Regions from separate parts of the Burkholderia seminalis genome, predicted to be linked through region 2. Evidence: riboswitches for the same ligand, from Rfam matches in the RefSeq annotation. Region 2 holds a riboswitch; the other holds the start of a gene.

Region 1 (9,363 bases), 910 kb from region 2:
GCCGACTGGGGCTTCGCCGATGCCCCCGTCGATCTCGCGGGCACCCTCGCGCGGCTCGACGATCCGCACGCGTGCCTGCTCGTCGACTGCCTGACGCTGTGGCTCACGAACCTGCTGTGCCCGGCCGACGGCGCACCGCTCGACGATGCGCAGTACGCGGCCCAGGCCGACCGTCTCGAGCACGCATTGCGCGGCGCACGCGCGAAGGTGATCGTCGTCAGCAACGAGATCGGGCTCGGCGTCGTGCCGCTCGGGTCGGTCACGCGCCGCTACGTCGACGAACTCGGGCGCCTGAACCAGCGCGTTGCCGCGCTCGCGACGCGCGTGACGCTGCTCGTCGCCGGGTTGCCGCTCGACCTGAAGGCCGGAGCATCGTCATGCTGATGCTGTCGCTGCCCGTCGTCGCGATGCTCGCGGTCGCGGCCGCGATCGTCGACCGCGCACTCGGCGAGCCGGCCGGCTGGCATCCGCTCGTCGCGTTCGGCCGCCTCGCCGCACGCCTCGAAGGCGCGCTGAACACGGGCCGGCGCGGCCGCATGGTCGGCGTCGCCGCGTGGATCGCGGCCGTCGTGCCGCCGGTGGCCGTCGCGGCATGGCTCGTCACCGTGCTGCCGTGGCCGTTCGCGGCCGCGCTGCACGTCGCGCTGTTGTGGTTCGCGCTCGGCGCGAAGAGCCTCGCCGACCATGTCGCGCCGATCGCTGCCGCGCTGCTGCGGCACGACCTCGCCGCCGCCCGCACGCTGACCGCCCGCATCGTGTCGCGCGACACGAGCGACGCGGACGAAGGCGCGCTGTCGCGCGCGGCCGTCGAATCGGCGCTCGAGAACGGCAACGACGCGATCTTCGGCGCGCTCTTCTGGTTCGTCGTCGCGGGCGGTCCCGGCGCACTGCTGTTCCGGCTCGCGAACACGCTCGACGCGATGTGGGGCTACCGCACGCCGCGCTTCCTGACCTTCGGCTGGGCCGCCGCGCGTCTCGACGACGCGCTGAACTGGCTGCCCGCCCGCCTCACGGCCGCGAGCTACGCACTGCTCGGCGACACGGCCGCCGCATGGCACTGCTGGCGCACGCAGGCGCGTCACTGGGACAGCCCGAACGCGGGCCCCGTGATGGCAGCGGGCGCCGGCAGCCTGAACGTGCAGCTCGGCGGTCCGGCCGTCTATCACGGCGAGATCGAGGATCGCCCGGCGCTCGGCACGGGCGCCTCGGCCACCGCCCTTCACATCGTCGCCGCGCTGTCGCTCGTCACGCGCACGCTTGCCCTGTGGCTCGCGCTGCTGGTCGCGAGCGGCGCACTCGCCATGGCCGCCCATCATGTCTGATACCCCCATCGCGCACGGCGGCAACCTGCACGAAGCCGCCCGCCGCCACGGCATTCCGTACGACGCCTGGCTCGACCTGTCGACCGGCATCAATCCGGTCGGCTATCCGGTGCCGCCGGTTCCGGCCGACGCATGGCGGCGGCTGCCCGACGACGGCGACGGCCTCGCGGCTTGCGCCGCGCGGTACTACCGCGCGCCCGATCCCGCACACGTGCTGCCGGTCGCCGGCAGCCAGGCCGCGATCCGCGCGTTGCCCGCGTTGCTGCCGGCCGGCGACGCCGGTGTCGCGGCGCTCGCGTACGGCGAATACGCGCCTGCCTTCGCGCGGCACGGCCATCGCGTCGTGCCGCTCGACATCGGCACCGATACGCTGCCGGCAACGCTGCGCCACGTCATGATCGGGAATCCGAACAATCCGACCGCCGAATTCGTGCCGGCGGAGCGCCTGCTCGGCTGGCATGCGCAACTGGCGGCACGCGGCGGCACGCTGATCGTCGACGAGGCGTTCGCCGATACGGGTGCGTCGCAATCGCTCGCGCCGCAGGTCGATCGCCCGGGGCTCGTCGTGCTGCGCTCGGTCGGCAAGTTCTACGGGCTCGCCGGCATCCGCGCGGGCTTCGTGCTCGCGAGCCCGGAACGGATCGCCGCGCTGCGCGACATGCTCGGCGCGTGGACGGTCGGCGGTCCTGCACGTCATGCCGTGACCGCGGCGTTCGACGATCGCGCGTGGCAGGCTGCCGCCCGCGAACGGCTCGCGGCCGACGGCGAACGACTGGCCGCGCTGCTGCGCGCACACGGCTTCGCGGTTCGTGCAACGCCGCTCTTCAGCTGGACCGACGACCCGCGCGCCGCGGCACTGCACGCGGCGCTCGCGGCGCATGGCATCTGGACGCGGCACTTCCCGGCACCGTCGAGCCTACGCGTCGGCCTGCCGGGCAGCGAAGCCGAATGGCGGCGCCTCGGCGACGCGCTCGCGCACTGCGTGCCGCTGCTGCAACGGGCACCCGCATGAGCCCGCGCAGGTTTCGCCGCCTGGCGCCGGTCGCGATGCTGGCCGCGCTTGCGCACGCGCCGCTCGTCCGCGCCGAAGTCGCGACGCGCGACGATGCCGGCAACACCGTCACGCTGCCCGCCGCCGCGCAACGCGTGATCAGCCTCGCGCCGCACGCGACCGAACTCGTCTACGCGGCCGGCGGTGGGGCGAAGCTCGTCGGCACCGTCACGTACAGCGACTATCCGCCCGCCGCGCAGGCGGTGCCGCGCGTCGGCGACAACAAGGCGCTCGACCTCGAACGGATCGCCGCGCTCAAACCCGACCTGATCGTCGTCTGGCGGCACGGCAACGCCGAGCGGCAGACCGACGCGCTGCGTGCGCTGCATATCCCGCTGTTCTTCAGTGAACCGAAGCATCTCGACGACGTGTCGTCGTCGCTGCGCAGGCTCGGCACGCTGCTCGGCACGCAGCCGGCGGCCGATGTCGCCGCGGCCGCCTATACGCGCGACATCGCGGCACTGCGCACACGCTACGCGGCGCGCGCGCCCGTCACGATGTTCTTCCAGGTCTGGGACCGGCCGCTGACGACGCTCAACGGCACACACCTGATCAACGAGGTGATCGAGCTATGCGGTGGCCGCAACGTGTTCGCATCGCTCAAGCCGCTCGCACCGACCGTCACCGACGAGGCCGTGCTCGCGGCCAATCCGGAAGCGATCGTGACGACGAGCGCCGGCGCGACCCGTTCGAACGAACCGCTGCCGAGCCTGGCGCGCTGGCGCGCGTGGCCCGCGCTGACGGCCGTGACGCGCAACAACCTGTTCGCGATCGACGGCGATCTGCTGACGCGGCCGTCGCCGCGGATCGCACAGGGCGCGGCCGCGCTGTGCGAGGATCTCGATGCCGCGCGGGCACGGCGGCCGGCGCGCTGAGTCACGCGCCGCCGGCGCATTGCGCGCCTATGCGCTCCAGTGCATGACTTCCCATGCTCGCGCGCCGTGGTCCGCCCGCAGCCAGACACCTCCGCCCGTCGGCACCGGCCGCGACAGCAGCGTCTCGAGGGGGACCCGCAATACGTGAGACGCGAACGCGCGGATCACGCCCGCATGCGTGACGACCCATTGCGGTTCATCGAACCGCGCAAGCGCATCGGCCCGCCGTGCCACCCGTTCGACGAGCCGCGCGACGCTTTCGCCGCCGTGCGCACACGCATGCATCAGGTCGGCCGCCCATGCATCGAGCGCCGCGCGATCGATATCGTCCCAGCGCTGCATTTCCCACGCGCCGAAATCCATCTCCTGCCAGTCGGCATCGCACCGCAGCGGCACGTCGAACACCTGCGCGAGCCGCTCGGCAACCGATACGCAGCGCGTCAACGGGCTCGTCCAGACCTGTCGGGGCAACGGCGCGCCGAGCGCCGACAGATGCGCACGCACGGTCCGCGCGCCGGCGTCGGCAGGCGCGGCGAGCGGCACGTCGCTGCGCCCGTAGCAGATGCCCGGCTCGATATCGACGGCCGGATGACGGATCAGGACGACGTCCATCCGAGCACCACGAGATAGATCGCCAGTTCGCACAGTTGCTGCGCGAAGCCGAGACAGTCGCCCGTATAACCGCCGATCCGCTTCACGAAATAGCGGGCTGCCCATGCGCGCACGAGCACGAGCGCCGCGCACACGGCAACGCCCATGCGCCAGTCGGGCCAGAACAGCCAGGGCAATCCGAATACCGCCGCGACGCACGCCGCGCGACCGCCCATCCGCTGCGCGACCGGCTTCGCCTTGCCTTCGGGCCGCACGTAGTCGAGCGTCATCAGCAGGCTCACGGCCGCCGCGCGGCTCGCCGCATGCGCGGCGATCATCGTCCATGCGGCGCGCAGCGGCAGCATCGACGCAAGCGCCTGCCATTTCAGGCCGAGCGTGATCACGAGCGCGACCGCGCCGAACGTGCCGATCCGCGAGTCGTGCATGATGCGCAGCACGTCGTCGCGCGTATAGCCGCCGCCGAACGCATCGCAACTGTCGGCGAGGCCGTCCTCGTGGAACGCGCCGGTCGCGAGCAGGGTTGCCGCCATCGACAGCCCGACCGCGATCGACGGGGGCAGCACCCGCAGCGCGGCGAGATAGACGAGCGCACCCCACGCGCCGACGCACGCGCCGACGAGCGGGAAATAACGCGCGGCCTGGTCGAGATCGCCGGCCGCGTAGCCGATCGAACGCGGCACCGGCACGCGCGTGAAATAGCCGAGCGCGACGAAGAAGTAGCGCAGTTCGGCCCGCACGCCGCGCACGCGATCAGGCGTCACGATTGTCGACGCCGGCCGACTCGAAGCTCGCCATCTCGCTGAGGAAGGCCGCCGCCGCGCGCACGAGCGGCAGCGCGAGCGCCGCCCCCGTGCCTTCGCCGAGCCGCAGGTCGAGCGCGAGCAGCGGCTTCGCGCCGAAATGCTCGAGCATGCGCCGGTGGCCGGCCTCGTGCGACGTATGCGAGAACACGCAGTAGTCGCGCACGCCGGGCACGATGCGTTCGGCGACGAGCAGCGCGGCCGTCGCGATGAAGCCGTCGACGAGAATCGTCATCCGCTCGCTCGCGGCCGCGAGATACGCGCCCGTCATCATCGCGATCTCGAAACCGCCGAACGTCGCGAGCACGTCGAGCGGCGCGATCGCATGCGAATGCTTGACGAGCGCACGGCCGAGCACCGCGCGCTTGTGCGCGAGCCCCTGGTCGTCGAGGCCCGTGCCGCGTCCGACGCATGCGTCGACCGGCACGTCGAGGAGGCGGCTCATCAGGCACGCGGCCGACGACGTGTTCGCGATCCCCATCTCGCCGAAGCCGATCACGTTCGTGCCGAGCGATGCATGCAGGCGCACGCGCGCCGCGCCGGCGGAGAGCGCCGTCGTCGCCTCGTCGCGCGACATCGCCGGCTCCGCCGCGAAGTTGCGCGTGCCGCGCGCGACCGGCAGCGACACCAGCCGGTCCGACAGCGGCAACGGCGACGCGACGCCCGCATCGACGATCTCGAGCGCGCTCTGCGCGACGCCCGAGAACGCGTTGATCGCCGCGCCGCCGGCCAGGAAATTCGCGACCATCTGCGCGGTCACCGCCTGCGGATAAGGGCTGACACCCTCGGCGGCGATCCCGTGATCGCCGGCGAACACGATCGTCACGGGGCGCTGCACGACCGGTCGCTCGGTATGCTGGATCAGGCCGATCTGCAGCGCGAGCGCCTCGAGCTGGCCGAGGCTGCCCGGCGGCTTGGTCTTGTGGTCGATCACATGCTGCAGGCGCGTGCGCAGCGCGTCGTCGAGCGGCGCGATCGCGGGCGGGAAGGGGGTCGAAGTCGTCATCGGGAAGCCGTGTCGTTGGCGCGGCACGCGCCGCGCATCGGAGGAATCGGAAAAGGAAAGGTCATGGTCGCGCAGGCCATGCCGGCAGCAACGCATCGCGGCCGTTCTCGCGGATCAGCACGAGCGGATAGCCGAACGCGTCGCTCGCGCGTTCGGGCGTCAGCACGTCGTGCACGGGGCCGGCCGACGCGCGGCCGCGGCCGTCGAGCAGCAACGCGTGCGTCGCGAAACGCCGCGCGAGATTCAGGTCGTGGCACGAAAACAGCACCGTGCGCGGGCCCCGGTCGAGCCATGCGCCCAGCGCGGTCAGGCAGTCGATCTGGTGATGCAGGTCGAGATGCGCGAGCGGTTCGTCGAGCAGCATCAGCGGCGCATCCTGGCACAGCGTCGCGGCCAGCGCGACCCGCTGCCGCTCGCCGCCCGACAGCGACAATACATCGCGCGACGCGAGTGCGGTCAGATCGAACGTCGCGAGTGCGTCGTACGCGGCCGCGCGATCGCCGTCGCGCTCCCAGCCCCAGCCGCCGAGATACGGATAGCGGTGAAGCAGCACCGTGTCGAGCACCGTCGCGCTGAACGCGTCGTGCAGCTGCTGCGGCATCAGCGCGCGACGCTGCGCGAGGGGCCCGGGCGGCCACGCGACCAGCGGCCGGCCGTCGATCTCGACCTGTCCGCCGGCCGGCGGCTGCAACCCCGCGAGCGTCGCGAGCAGCGTCGTCTTGCCGGCGCCGTTCGGCCCCGCGACGCACCAGATCTCGCCGGGCCGAAACGCCTGCGTGAACCCGTCGAGCAACGTGCGCGCGCCGGCCTTCAGCGTCAGGTCGACGGCCATGCAGCGCAGCTCGCCGCCGCCCGCGCGCAGTGCGGCATCCGTCATCGCATCGGCCTCCTCAACAACATCCACAGGAACACCGGCACGCCGATCAACGCGGTCATCACGCCGACCGGCAACTGCGCGGGCGCGATCGCGGTGCGCGCGAGCAGGTCGGCCGCCATCACGCCGCCGCCGCCCGCGAGCATCGCGGCCGGCAGCAGCATCCGCTGGTCGTTGCCGAACGCGAGCCGCAGCGCATGCGGCACGACGAGGCCGACGAAGCCGATCGTGCCGGCCGTCGTCACCGCGGCCGCGGCCGCCAGCGACGCGACGAGATAGATCCGCACGCGCAGGCGCGCGACGGGCACGCCGAGCGCCTGCGCGGTCGCGTCGCCGCGCAGCAGCACGTTCAGTTGCGGCGCGGCCGGCAGCGCGACGCATGCGGCCAGCAACAGCGCCCCCCATGCGAACCAGGGCGCCGTCACGCCGTTCAGGTCGCCCGTGAGCCAGAAGATGATGCCGCGCAGCCGCGCATCGGGAGCGAGCGACAGCAACAGCGTGACGAGCGCGCCCCACCCGGCCGCGATCACGACGCCGGTGAGCAGCAGGCGCGGCGACGCGTCGCGCGAATCGCCGCGCCACAACGCGCGGCGCGCGAGACCGAGCACGAGCGCGACCGAGACGAGCGAACCGGCGAATGCCGACGCGTCGACGAGCCACCATGCGCCGCCGGCAATCATCGCGACGAGCGCGAAGCCGGCCGCGCCGCCGGACACGCCGAGCACGTACGGTTCCGCAAGCGGGTTGCGCAGCAGCACCTGCAACAGCGCGCCGGCCAGCGCGAGCAGCGCGCCGCACGCGAAGCCGGCGAGCGCGCGCGGCAGACGCAGCGTGCGGACGATCTCGGCGAACAGCGCGTCGCCGCCATGCGGGACGAGCGACACGAGCGCCTGCCACGGCGACATCGGCACGCTGCCGATCGACAGCGACGCGACGAACAGCAGCGCGACCACGGCGGCCAGCGCGGCCCAGATCGCGGCGGCGCGCGCGGCGCTCATGCCGTGCACGGCCGCGCGCATGATGCGCGGCGCATCCGCTCGAGGTGGCCGGCCGGACGTGACGGGGACGCCGCGCGGACGATTGGGGTCAGCATCGAAGAACATTCCGTGAAGCGTTGCGCGCCCCGCCTCCCCGCAGGCCGCGCGTCATGAAACCCGTGCGGGCTTCCCGTCTCGGCCGGTATCCGGGCTGGCGGCGGTCCGGCTCGCCTTCCCGCGCGTTTCACGCGCAGTGGCCCGCGCCCGCGTGCGACACCTGCACGCAAAACGCGCCCGAGCCGGCCTGCGTCGACGGACGCGGCCGCTTACCGTTGCGGGGGCAGCGCAGGTTGGCACGCTCCCGGAGCGCACGCCCTGCTTCCCGTTTAACCGCGCGTGCCACGCGCGAGCACCGAGGCGGCGCCAGTTTAGGAGCCGGTCGCGCGAGCGTCAAGGAAGCATCCGGACACGCACGGGAAGCACCGATTCGCGGCAAGAAGCCGGGGTGTTACGACTGGAAACGTTACAGATGTCGGATTGCGCGTTATTCCGCGCTAAAATGCTGGGTCTTTAGAGGACGCAGCAAATGCTCAACGAACTCGAAACCTTATCTCAAAATATTGGCCGTCTGATTTCGCTGAACAAGCGCTATCACGCGGAACGGCTCGCGCTCGAGGAGCAGGTCGCGCAATTGCGCGCGGAAGCGGACACGGTCCGCGCGGAACTCGCGGCACTGCGCGACGAACGCAATGCGCTCGCGGCCGAGCGCGACACGCTGTCGGCAAAGATCGACGACGCCCAGGTGAAACTGAACGCGATTCTCGAAAAGCTGCCGCGCTCGAAAAGCGCGGAGCAAGCCGACAACCAGCTCGACCTGCTGGATGCGCAGGCACGCCCGGATGGCGATGACGCGGCCAGCCACGGAGAACATGCATGAGCACCAAGCAGATCGAAGTCTCGATTCTCGGTCAGGCCTATCGTCTCGCCTGTTCGGCCGAGACCGAAGCGGCACTGCTCGAGGCCGTCGCGCGCGTCGACGCCGAAATGTCGAAAATCCGCTCGAACAGTTCGGTACGCGGCACCGATCGCATTGCGGTGATGGCGGCGCTGTCGCTCGCATCGGAATTGCTGCGGCTGCAAACGAGCGTGCGGCACGGTGAAGCATTTCCGGCGGAGGAAATCCGTCGTACAATGCACCAGATGAACGAACAGCTCGGCGCGGTGCTCGCACAGCACGAGACGCAGTAACGTTTCAAACGATGCGTCGATTCCCCTTGATCTCGGCGGTCAACGGTGGTCAAATTGGCGCATCGAATCACAGTTCAGTCAGCTTCCCTGCCTGGTTCGCCAAGGTCATATATTCCTTGAACCAATGCCATGTGCACGGTTGCGGAAATTTGTAGCACGGGCGCGCGCGTCACTCTGTCTGATGTACCCGAAGTGCTGCTAACTGCGACCAATTCTGAACCCCAGGTTCAGGATGCCGGCCTAGCGGCCAAGGCGGGGGCCTATCCAACGGCATCGGGCGAGTCCCGGTGCCGTTTTCTTTTGTAGCAGCCCTTTCTGCGTCGATCACGATCCATGCAATACTGGCTGATGAAGTCCGAACCGGACGAAGCAAGCATCGACGATCTCGCCAACGCTCCGCAGCGCTCGCTGCCGTGGACCGGCGTGCGCAATTATCAGGCGCGCAATTTCATGCGCGACACGATGAAGATCGGCGACGGCGTGCTGTTCTATCACTCGAGCTGCCCCGAGCCGGGCATCGCGGGCCTCGCCGAAGTGTCGTCGACACCCTACCCCGATCCCACGCAGTTCGATCCGAAAAGCCCCTACTACGACCCGA
Region 2 (9,363 bases):
CGTGGTCGGCCGACGCGGGTTTCGGCGGCGTTTCGCGCGTGCGTCCGTCGGACAGCACCCACAGCCAGCGCTGCTTGCCGGGCTCGCGCCGTGCGTCTCGCGCGAGCAGCTGCGCGGCCGCGGCGATGCCGTCCGCGAGCGGCGTGCCGCCGCCGCCGTCGACCGGTTCGAGCCAGCGTGCGTTCCACCAGCGCGGGACGGCCGGGCCGAAACGCCGGGCGGCGCCTTGACCGCCGAAGCAGATCAGCGCGGTTTCGACCCGATCGCGCGCGGCCCGATCGAAATACGCGACGATCAGGCCCTTCGCGAGCGCGAGCCGGTCGTTCGACAGCATCGACGCCGAACAGTCGAGCACGAAGCAATGCAGTGCATGCGGTGTCCCTGCGCGTTTCCGGAACCGCACATGTTCGTGAAGCAGCGGGCCGCCGCGTTTCGCGGCGAGCGTCGCCGGCCACGCAACGGTCGTGCCCGCGCGGGCCGTGCCCGGTACGTGCGCGGCTGCGCCTGACTGCCATCGAGGACCGCGAACGGCGTTCGCGGCGGCGCCGGCTCGATGGCTCAGCGTTTTTTTAGCGGCAGCGGCACCACGCCTTTCACTTCGCGCAGGCCGGCCGGCTCGGGCGGCAGGTAACCCCAGTCGCTCTGCGCGGCGGATGCCTCACCTCGCGTCTCGTCCTGCCGGTTGTCGTCCCGCTGGCGCGCATCCGGCGGGGAACGTTCGTCGTGTTCGCCGCCGTGTTGCGACGACCCGTGCGACGGCGGCGTATCCGCATGGCGCCGGTGCCGCAGCACCGCTTGCGCCACACGCTCGACATGCGACACCGTCACCGCGTCGGCCTGCTCCAGCGCAGCCAGCGCGCGCGCGGCGCGCAGCATCACGAGGTCGGCGCGCAACCCGTCGACGGCCGCGTCGATGCACAGCGCGCTGACGCGCGCATGGACTGCATCGTCGAAATCGAGCGTCGCCAGCCGCGCGCGCGCCGCATGGATCCGGTCGCCGAGTTCACGCTGGACGGGCGCATGACGTGCACGAAATGCGTCCGGGTCGAGATCGAACGCGAGTCGCGCCTTCACGATCCGTTCGCGCTGCGCGGCGTCGAAACAGTTCTCCAGTTCGACCATCAACCCGAAGCGGTCGAGCAGTTGCGGGCGCAGTTCCCCCTCCTCCGGATTCATCGTGCCGACCAGCACGAAGCGCGCGTCGTGCGCGTGCGACACGCCGTCGCGCTCCACGATGTTCACGCCGCTCGCGGCGACGTCCAGCAGCGTATCGACGAGCCCGTCGGCGAGCAGGTTCACTTCGTCGACATACAGCACGCCGAGGTGCGCGCGTGCGAGTAGGCCCGGCCGGAAACGCACGCCGTTTCCGGCCAGCGCATGCGCGAGATCGAGCGTGCCCGTCACCTGCTCGTCGCTCGCCGACAGCGGCAGCGTGACGAACTGCCCTTCCGGCAGCAGTTCCGCGAGGCCGCGTGCGGCGGTCGATTTCGCGGTGCCGCGCGGGCCGCTCACGAGCACGCCGCCGAGCGACGGGTCGATCGCGGCGAGCAGCAGCGCCTGCTGCAGCGCGTCCTGCGCGACGAGCGCCGCAAACGGAAAGACCGCGCGGGCGCGGTGCGTCGTCGGATCGGTCATCGCCGCCCCCCTTCCTGAAGTTGTTCGCTCGCGAGCCAGACCGCTTCGATCCGCTCGCGATAGTCGCCCGGCTGCTGCCACAGGCCGCGCTGCATCGCCTCGACGAAGCGTTCGCAGATGCCGTGCAGCGCCTTCGGGTTGTGCCGTTCGAGAAATGCGCGGGTGGCGTCGTCGAACAGGTACGCGTCGGCGACGAGCGCGTACTGGTGGTCGGACAGCACGCGCGCGGTCGCGTCATAACCGTACAGGTAGTCGACGGTCGCGGCCATCTCGGCCGCGCCCTTGTAGCCGTGACGCTTCACGCCGTCGAGCCATTTCGGGTTGACGACGCGCGAGCGGATCACGCGCGCGATTTCCTCGCGCAGCGTGCGCATCGTCGGCGCGACCGGGTTCGCATGGTCGCCGTGGTAGATGCTCGGCTGCTGCCCGGACAAGTGCCGCACGGCCGCCGTCATCCCGCCCTGGAACTGGTAGTAGTCGTTCGAATCGAGGATGTCGTGCTCGCGGCTGTCCTGGTTCTGCACGACGACGTCGATCGTCGCGAGCCGCTCGCCGAAGACGTCGGCCGCCGCGTCGCCGGCACTGTTCTGCGCATACGCGTGGCCGCCCCACTGGCGATACGCATCGGCGAGATCGGCGTCGGTCTGCCAGCGGCGCTGGTCGATCAGGTCCTGCAGGCCCGCGCCGTAGCTGCCCGGCCGTGCGCCGAACACGCGCCAGCCGGCGCGGCGCCGCGCTTCGTCGGGCGTCACCCCTTGCGCGATCCATTTCGCGCGCTCGCGCTCGACGCGCGCGCGGATCGGGTTCAGTTCCTCGGGCTCGTCGAGCGCGGCGACGGCCTGCACGGCCGCGTCGAACAGGTGCATCAGGTTCGGGAACGCGTCGCGGAAGAAGCCGGACACGCGCAGCGTCACGTCGATGCGCGGCCGGTCGAAGATCTCGATCGGCAGGATCTCGAAGTCGGTCACGCGATGGCTGCCGTGCGCCCATTTCGGCCGGACGCCGAGCAGCGCGAATGCCTGCGCGATGTCGTCGCCGCCCGTGCGCATCGTCGCCGTGCCCCATACCGACAGGCCGATCGCGCGCGGATAGTCGCCGTGATCCTGCAGATGGCGCTCGATCAGTTGCTGCGCGGATTTCAGGCCGAGCGACCACGCGGCCTGCGTCGGCACCGCGCGCGTGTCGACCGAGTAGAAGTTGCGGCCGGTGGGCAGCACGTCGGGGCGGCCGCGCGACGGCGAACCGCTCGGCCCCGGCGGCACGAAACGGCCGTCGAGCCCGCGCAGCAGCTGGCGCATTTCCTCGCCGCCGCACGCGTCGAGCGCGGGCAGCAGCGTCGCGCAAACGCGCCCGAGCACCGCGAGCGTGTGGGGCCATTCGCCGGGCGGCGTCGCGTCGGCACCCGTGTTTCCGCAGTCGGCCGCGCACAGCCCGTCCAGCCATTGTTGCGCGAGCCATTCGAGGCGCTCGCGCGTATCGCCCGCGTGGCGCCACGGCGATGCGTCGAGCGCCTGCAGGATCGCCGGGCGCGGGCCGACCCACGGCGCGGCCCAGTCCGCCGACAGCGGATCGAAGTCGTCGCCGAGCGCGAGATCGCGCGCCAGCGCGCCGATCAGCCCCGCCCGCGCGCCCTTGCCGTCGCCGACCGGAAAACGCGCGAGCGCGAGCAGCGTGTCGCGGCGCTGGCGGGCGGCCGGCGATGCGCCGAACACGTGCAGCCCGTCGCGAATCTGCGCTTCCTTCAGTTCGCACAGCCACGCGTCGACGCGCGTGAGCAGCGCATCCTCGTCGCCCGCATCGCGCGGCGGCGACACGCTCAGCTCGTCGTGCAGGCGATGCTCGGCGATCGTCGCGAGGATCGTCTTGCGCAGCAGCTTCGCGCGCCGCGCGTCGACCATCAGCGCTTCGTAGTATTCGTCGACCTGCCGCTCGAGATCCTGCAGCGGCCCGTAGTTTTCCGCGCGCGTGAGCGGCGGCATCAAGTGATCGATAATCACGGCCTGCGCGCGGCGCTTCGCCTGGCTGCCCTCGCCCGGATCGTTGACGATGAACGGATAGAGATGCGGCAACGGCCCGAGCGTCAGGTCGGGCCAGCACGCGTCGGACAGCGCGACGCTCTTGCCCGGCAGCCATTCGAGGTTGCCGTGCTTGCCGAGGTGGATGACCGCGTCGATGCGATACGCATCGCGCAGCCAGAAATAGAACGCGAGATACGCGTGCGGCGGCACGAGATCCGCATCGTGATAGCTCGCGTAGTCGTTCTCGCCGCGCGAACGCGACGGCTGGATGCCGACGAACACGTTGCCGGCGCGCCAGCCGGCGATCGTGAAACGTCCATGGCGCAGCGTCGGGTCGGCTTCGGGCGGCCCCCAGCGCTGGTTCAGCGCGTCGCGCACGGCGGCCGGCAGCCGCGCGAAGCGCGCGATGTAGTCGGCCAGCGGGAAGCTCTGGAACGCGGGTCGCAATGCATGCACGGCCGCGTCGTTGGTCACGCCTTCGGTGAGGCGCGCGATCAGCGCGTCTCCATCGGGCGGCAGGTCGGCCAGCGTGTAGCCCGCGTCGCGCAGCGCCGCGAGCACGCGCAGCGCGGATGCCGGCGTGTCGAGCCCCACGCCGTTGCCGATCCGCCCTTCGCTTTGCGGATAGTTCGCGAGAATCAGCGCAATGCGCTTGTCGGCGTTGTCGAGCGTGCGCAGCCGGCACCAGCCGCGCGCGAGCGCCGCGACGAACGCGATCCGCTCGGCGTCCGGCTGATAGCGCACGACGTCGACCTCGGTATGCGGGCAGCGATACGCGAGCCCCTTGAAGCTCACCGCACGCGTGACGATGCGCCCGTCGACTTCGGGCAGCGCGATATGCATCGCGATGTCGCGCGCATGCAGGCCCTGGTTGTCGGCCACCCATGCGTCGCGGTTGCCGCCGGACAGGATCACCTGCAGCACCGGTGCGTCGCCGGCGAGCACGTCGTGTTCGGGGCTGTCGATCGCGCCGGCCGCGAACGCGGTCGTGTTCAATACGAGCGCGACGCCGTGCGTGTCGCAAAGTTGCGTGATGACTTCGCGGCTCACTGCATCCTTCAGCGACGTCACCGCGATCGGCAACGGATTCAGCCCCTCGGCGATCAGTGCGTCGGCCAGCGCGTCGAACACGGCCGTGTTCGCGGCCTGCCAGTGCGCGCGATAGAACAGGATCGCGACGACGGGCGCGCCGGGCGTCCAGCGCGGCCGCCAGTCGTCGACGCTCGCGCGGTCGCGCGCCGGGTGATACAGCGCGGCGGCCGGCAGCGGGCGCGGCGGCTCGGGTTCGGCGCCGAAACCGAGCGTATGGAACGCGATGCTGCGCAGCAGCGCGTCGGCATTGTGCACGCCGCCCTCGCGCAGATAGCGCCACCACAGCCGGCACAGCGCCGGCGTGACGGTGCTCTTCGCGACGAGGTTCGGATCTTCCTGCAGGTCGCCCGAGAACATCGCGAGCTGCTGCCCGCGCTTCGACGCGAGCGACACGGCCTGCTCGATCCCGTACGGCCAGTACGCTTCGCCGCCGAGATGATCGATCACGACCGTCTTCGCATGACGCAGCACGTCGTCGACGTAGAAATCGACGGACGCCGGCTGCCGCAGGAACGTGACGTTCGCGAGCCGCACGCTCGGGAACCCGGCCGGCAACCGCGGCACGACGCTCGCGAGCAGCGACAGCGTCGTGTCGGCCGAACTCAGGATCACGATGTCGGCCGGCTGCTGGTCGATCCGGACGACGCCCTGCGTATCGTCGACGAAGCCGCCCGGCGTGGTGCGCAGCAGATGCATCGTGCGTTACGCCTGTTGCGGCTCGGCCGCGCACGCGGCGTCGAACGCGCGTTGCAGCGCGGCCGCGTCGAGATCCTCGCCGATCAGCACGAAGCGGCTCGCGCGCGTTTCGCCGTCCTGCCAGCGTCGGTCGAAATAGCTGTCGAAGCGGCGGCCGACGCCCTGGATCACGAGCCGCATCGGCGCGCCGGGCAGCGCGGCGAACCCTTTCGCGCGGTAGATCGTGTGCGCTTCGACCACGCGCTGCAGCGCGGCGATCGTCGCCTCGCGCGTGCCGGCGTCGCCGGACACGACCACCGAGTCGAAATCGTCGTGATGGTGATCGTGATCACCGTCGTCGGCCGAGCCGTGATGATCGTGACGCAGGTGGATCGTTTCTTCCGATGCCGATTCGAGGCCGAGCAGCATCGCGAGATCGAGCTCGCCGCGCGTCGCGCGCACGATCTTCACCTGCGGCGGAATCTCGTCGCGGATCGCGGTTTCGATCCGGGCGAATTCCGCGTCGCCGACCAGATCGGCCTTGTTCACGATCACCAGATCGGCCGACGACAGCTGATCGGCGAACAGTTCGTGCAGCGGCGATTCGTGGTCGAGGTTCGGATCGGCGCGGCGCTGCGCGTCGACGGCCTGCGGGTTTTCCGCGAACTGGCCGCTCGCGGCGGCCGGCCCGTCGACCACGGTCACGACCGCGTCGACCGTGAAGCTGTTGCGGATCGTCGGCCAGTTGAACGCCTGCACGAGCGGCTTCGGCAGCGCGAGGCCCGATGTCTCGATCAGCACGTGGTCGATGTCCGCGCGCCGTTCGACGAGCGCCTCCATCACCGGGTAGAACTCTTCCTGCACGGTGCAGCACAGGCAGCCGTTCGCGAGTTCGTACAGCTGGCCCGACGCTTCGCCCTGCGCGCCGTCGGCGTCCTCGCAGCCGATGCCGCAGCCCTTGAGGATCTCGCCGTCGATGCCGAGCTCGCCGAATTCGTTGACGATCACCGCGATGCGGCGGCCCGCGGCGTGCTGCAGGATGTGGCGCATCAGCGTCGTCTTGCCGCTGCCGAGAAAGCCCGTGACGATCGTGACGGGAAGCTTGCGTAGGGTCATGGTAGGTCCGGTGTCGAAGAGGGAATCAGGACGGGATCGTCGCGTTGGCGGCGGCGAGGCCATTCATCGGGCGACGCGCAGGCAGACCGCCGCGCGATCCGCGCGAACAACCGCGCGACGGGCGGAACAACGAATCGGACATGGTGCTTCCTTGCGAACGGTCGACATCGTGAATGCCAACACGGCTGCCGCCGGCCCTGCCCGCGCCGCCTGCCGTTCGCCGTCCCGGCCCGGCGCGTTCGCGCGGGGGGCTGATCGGCGGAGGAAGCGGAACACCCCGGGCGTCGGGCCTGCTGCGGCCGTGGACGATGCGCCGCCTCCCCGCGGCGCTGAACCCCAACGTTTAGGCCGGTATCCGGGCTGGCGAACACGCCGCTTCGCCTTCCCGGATGCGCGCGGCATCCAGTGGCGGTCGTCCGCCTGCACGCGGCAGGCGGCGAAGCGGCGCTGCATCGCGCTCGCGCGCGACACGTTCGCTTACCGTTGCGGGGGCAGCACAGGTTGGCTCGACTGCGGTGCAGGCAGGCTCCCTGTTTCCCGTTTAACTGCGCGCGCCGGAGCGGCACGCGCGAGCACCAAAACGCGTGCGAGTGTAGGCGGCGGGGCCGGGAGCGTCAAGGCGGCACGGGGCGCCGGACTGCGTTGCGCACCGCCGGCGCACCGTGCCGGAGGCCGGCCGTGGCCGGTTCGCGCGGGCGAACCGCTGTGCTATCGTATGCGCCGCGTTCGGTGCTCGCATGCGCATTCCGTGCATGCAGTTAAACGGGAAACAGGAGGCGGACGACCGCCCGGCCTGTGCTGTCCCCGCAACGGTACGCCGCCCGCGCGCCGCGCTCCCCGCGCACGCGCCCAGGCCGCCCGCGATGCCACTGCCCTTCACCGGGCGGGAAGGCTGCGGCCTGGCAAGCGGCCAGCCCGGATACCGGCCGACGCAAGGGGCGAGCCCAATGCTCGCCGAACGCCCGATCCGCGGGGGACGGATGGGGTGCGCATTCCGCCCGCGTCCGCGCGGGCTTCGTCCGATCCGTCATGCACTGCCTGCCCGCCGGCCGCCGATGTGCCGCCCGCCTGTTCCTTTCCACTGTTTCGACACGGTGCGTGCCGTGCCGCGTGCGATGAGCCGCGCGTGGCTCATCGGCGCCGGCCCCGGCGACGCCGACCTGCTGACGCTCAAGGCCGTGCGTGCGATCGGCGCGGCCGACGTGCTGCTCGTCGACGATCTCGTGAATCCCGACGTGCTGCGCCATGCACGCGCCGATGCGCAGGTCGAGCACGTCGGCAAGCGCGGCGGCCATGCGTCGACGCCGCAGGAAGCGATCGTCGCCGCGATGCTCGCGCACTTGCGGGCGGGCCGCAGCGTCGCGCGGCTCAAGGGCGGCGATCCGTTCGTGTTCGGCCGCGGCGGCGAGGAACTGGCCGCGCTGGGCGCGGCGGGTTTTGCGGTCGAGATCGTGAACGGCATCACCGCAGGCATTGCCGCGCCGGCCGCGCTCGGCATCCCGGTCACGCAGCGCGGCGCCGCGCAGGGCGTGATCTTCGTCACGGGCCACGGCGCGGGCGCCGACGAGCCCGACTGGCGCGCGCTCGCGGCCACGCGCATGACGATCGTGATCTACATGGGCATCCGCCGGCTCGACGCGATCACCGCCGCGCTGCGCGGCGGCGGCCTGCCCGGCGATACGCCGTGCGCGGCGATCGAGCATGCGACCCGCCCCGAGCAGCGGCAGGTCCTCGCGACGCTCGACACGCTCGTCGAACGCGTCGGCGCAACCGGCATCGGTTCACCGGCCATCGTCGTGATCGGCCGCGTCGCGGCGCTTGCCGACGATCCGGCCGTGCGTGCGGCGCTCGGCGGCCGCGCATGATGCGCGTCGCGCTCGGCATCGGTTTTCGCGCGGGCGTCACGGCCGCGCAGCTCGATGCCGCGATCCGTGCGGCGCTGGCGCGTTACCCGGCCGCCGAACCGGCGCTCGTCGCGACGCTCGCCGACAAGGCGTGTGCGCGGGCGCTGCGCATGCTGTGCGCGCGCCGCGGCTGGCCGCTCGTCGCGTTCGACGCGGCGCAGCTGGCGAGCCGTCCCGAACTGGCCGCGAGCGGCCCGTCGGACGCCGCGCTGGCGCGCTTCGGGGTGGCGGGCGTGGCCGAACCCTGCGCGCAGCTCGCGGCGCCGCATGGCCGGCTGCTGGGCCCCAAATCCATCCGGGACGGCGTGACGGTTGCCCTCGCCGGCCCGCTCTGAACCCTTTGTTTCGCTTTCGACAGGACGATTTCCGATGAAGACCGATGCCGAATCCCATCAGCGGATGACCGAACGCCGCCGCGCCGGCCACGAGAAGAAGCAGGCCGCCGCCACCCTGGAAAAGGGCCTGCTGATCGTCAATACCGGCAACGGCAAGGGCAAGAGCACGGCCGCGTTCGGCATGGCCGTGCGCGTGCTCGGCCACGGCATGCGGCTCGGTGTCGTGCAGTTCATCAAGGGCGCGCTGCATACGTCCGAGCGCGACTTTCTCGGCGCGGTCGCGGAATGCGATTTCGTGACGATGGGCGACGGCTATACGTGGAACACGCAGAACCGCGACGCCGATATCGCGACCGCGCGCAAGGGCTGGGACGAGGCGCGCCGGATGATCGAGAGCGGCGACTACCGGATGGTGATCCTCGACGAGCTGAACACCGTGCTGAAGTATGAATACCTGCCGCTCGACGAAGTGCTCGCGACGCTCGTCGCGCGTCCCGCTTCGGTGCACGTCGTCGTCACGGGGCGGCACGCGCCCGATGCGCTGATCGACGCGGCCGACCTCGTCACCGAAATGCGGCTCGTCAAGCA

The links. A riboswitch is a leader RNA that binds a small molecule or an ion and turns the genes downstream of it on or off. The one in region 2 is predicted to bind cobalamin.
Region 1: linked by a shared signal. The riboswitch ahead of WJ12_RS12355 (FecCD family ABC transporter permease) and the one ahead of cobA (uroporphyrinogen-III C-methyltransferase) in region 2 are both predicted to bind cobalamin.

What each region holds. Positions count from the first base shown of each region.
Region 1 is NZ_CP013398.1:2,729,012-2,738,374, forward strand. It holds gene cobU (bifunctional adenosylcobinamide kinase/adenosylcobinamide-phosphate guanylyltransferase) at 1-384, shown strand, start outside; gene cbiB (adenosylcobinamide-phosphate synthase CbiB) at 378-1,322, shown strand; gene cobD (threonine-phosphate decarboxylase CobD) at 1,315-2,334, shown strand; gene WJ12_RS12330 (cobalamin-binding protein) at 2,331-3,248, shown strand; gene cobC (alpha-ribazole phosphatase) at 3,276-3,860, opposite strand; gene WJ12_RS12340 (adenosylcobinamide-GDP ribazoletransferase) at 3,845-4,621, opposite strand; gene cobT (nicotinate-nucleotide--dimethylbenzimidazole phosphoribosyltransferase) at 4,611-5,666, opposite strand; gene WJ12_RS12350 (ABC transporter ATP-binding protein) at 5,728-6,543, opposite strand; gene WJ12_RS12355 (FecCD family ABC transporter permease) at 6,540-7,538, opposite strand; cobalamin riboswitch at 7,698-7,949, opposite strand; gene WJ12_RS12360 (ATPase) at 8,104-8,454, shown strand; gene WJ12_RS12365 (cell division protein ZapA) at 8,451-8,765, shown strand; RNA gene ssrS (6S RNA) at 8,847-9,028, shown strand; gene WJ12_RS12375 (EVE domain-containing protein) at 9,099-9,363, shown strand, end outside.
Region 2 is NZ_CP013398.1:1,814,741-1,824,103, reverse strand. It holds gene WJ12_RS08220 (vWA domain-containing protein) at 1-418, opposite strand, end outside; gene WJ12_RS08215 (magnesium chelatase ATPase subunit I) at 559-1,635, opposite strand; gene cobN (cobaltochelatase subunit CobN) at 1,632-5,441, opposite strand; gene cobW (cobalamin biosynthesis protein CobW) at 5,448-6,536, opposite strand; cobalamin riboswitch at 6,866-7,131, opposite strand; cobalamin riboswitch at 7,246-7,481, shown strand; gene cobA (uroporphyrinogen-III C-methyltransferase) at 7,592-8,401, shown strand; gene WJ12_RS08195 (cobalamin biosynthesis protein) at 8,398-8,775, shown strand; gene cobO (cob(I)yrinic acid a,c-diamide adenosyltransferase) at 8,810-9,363, shown strand, end outside.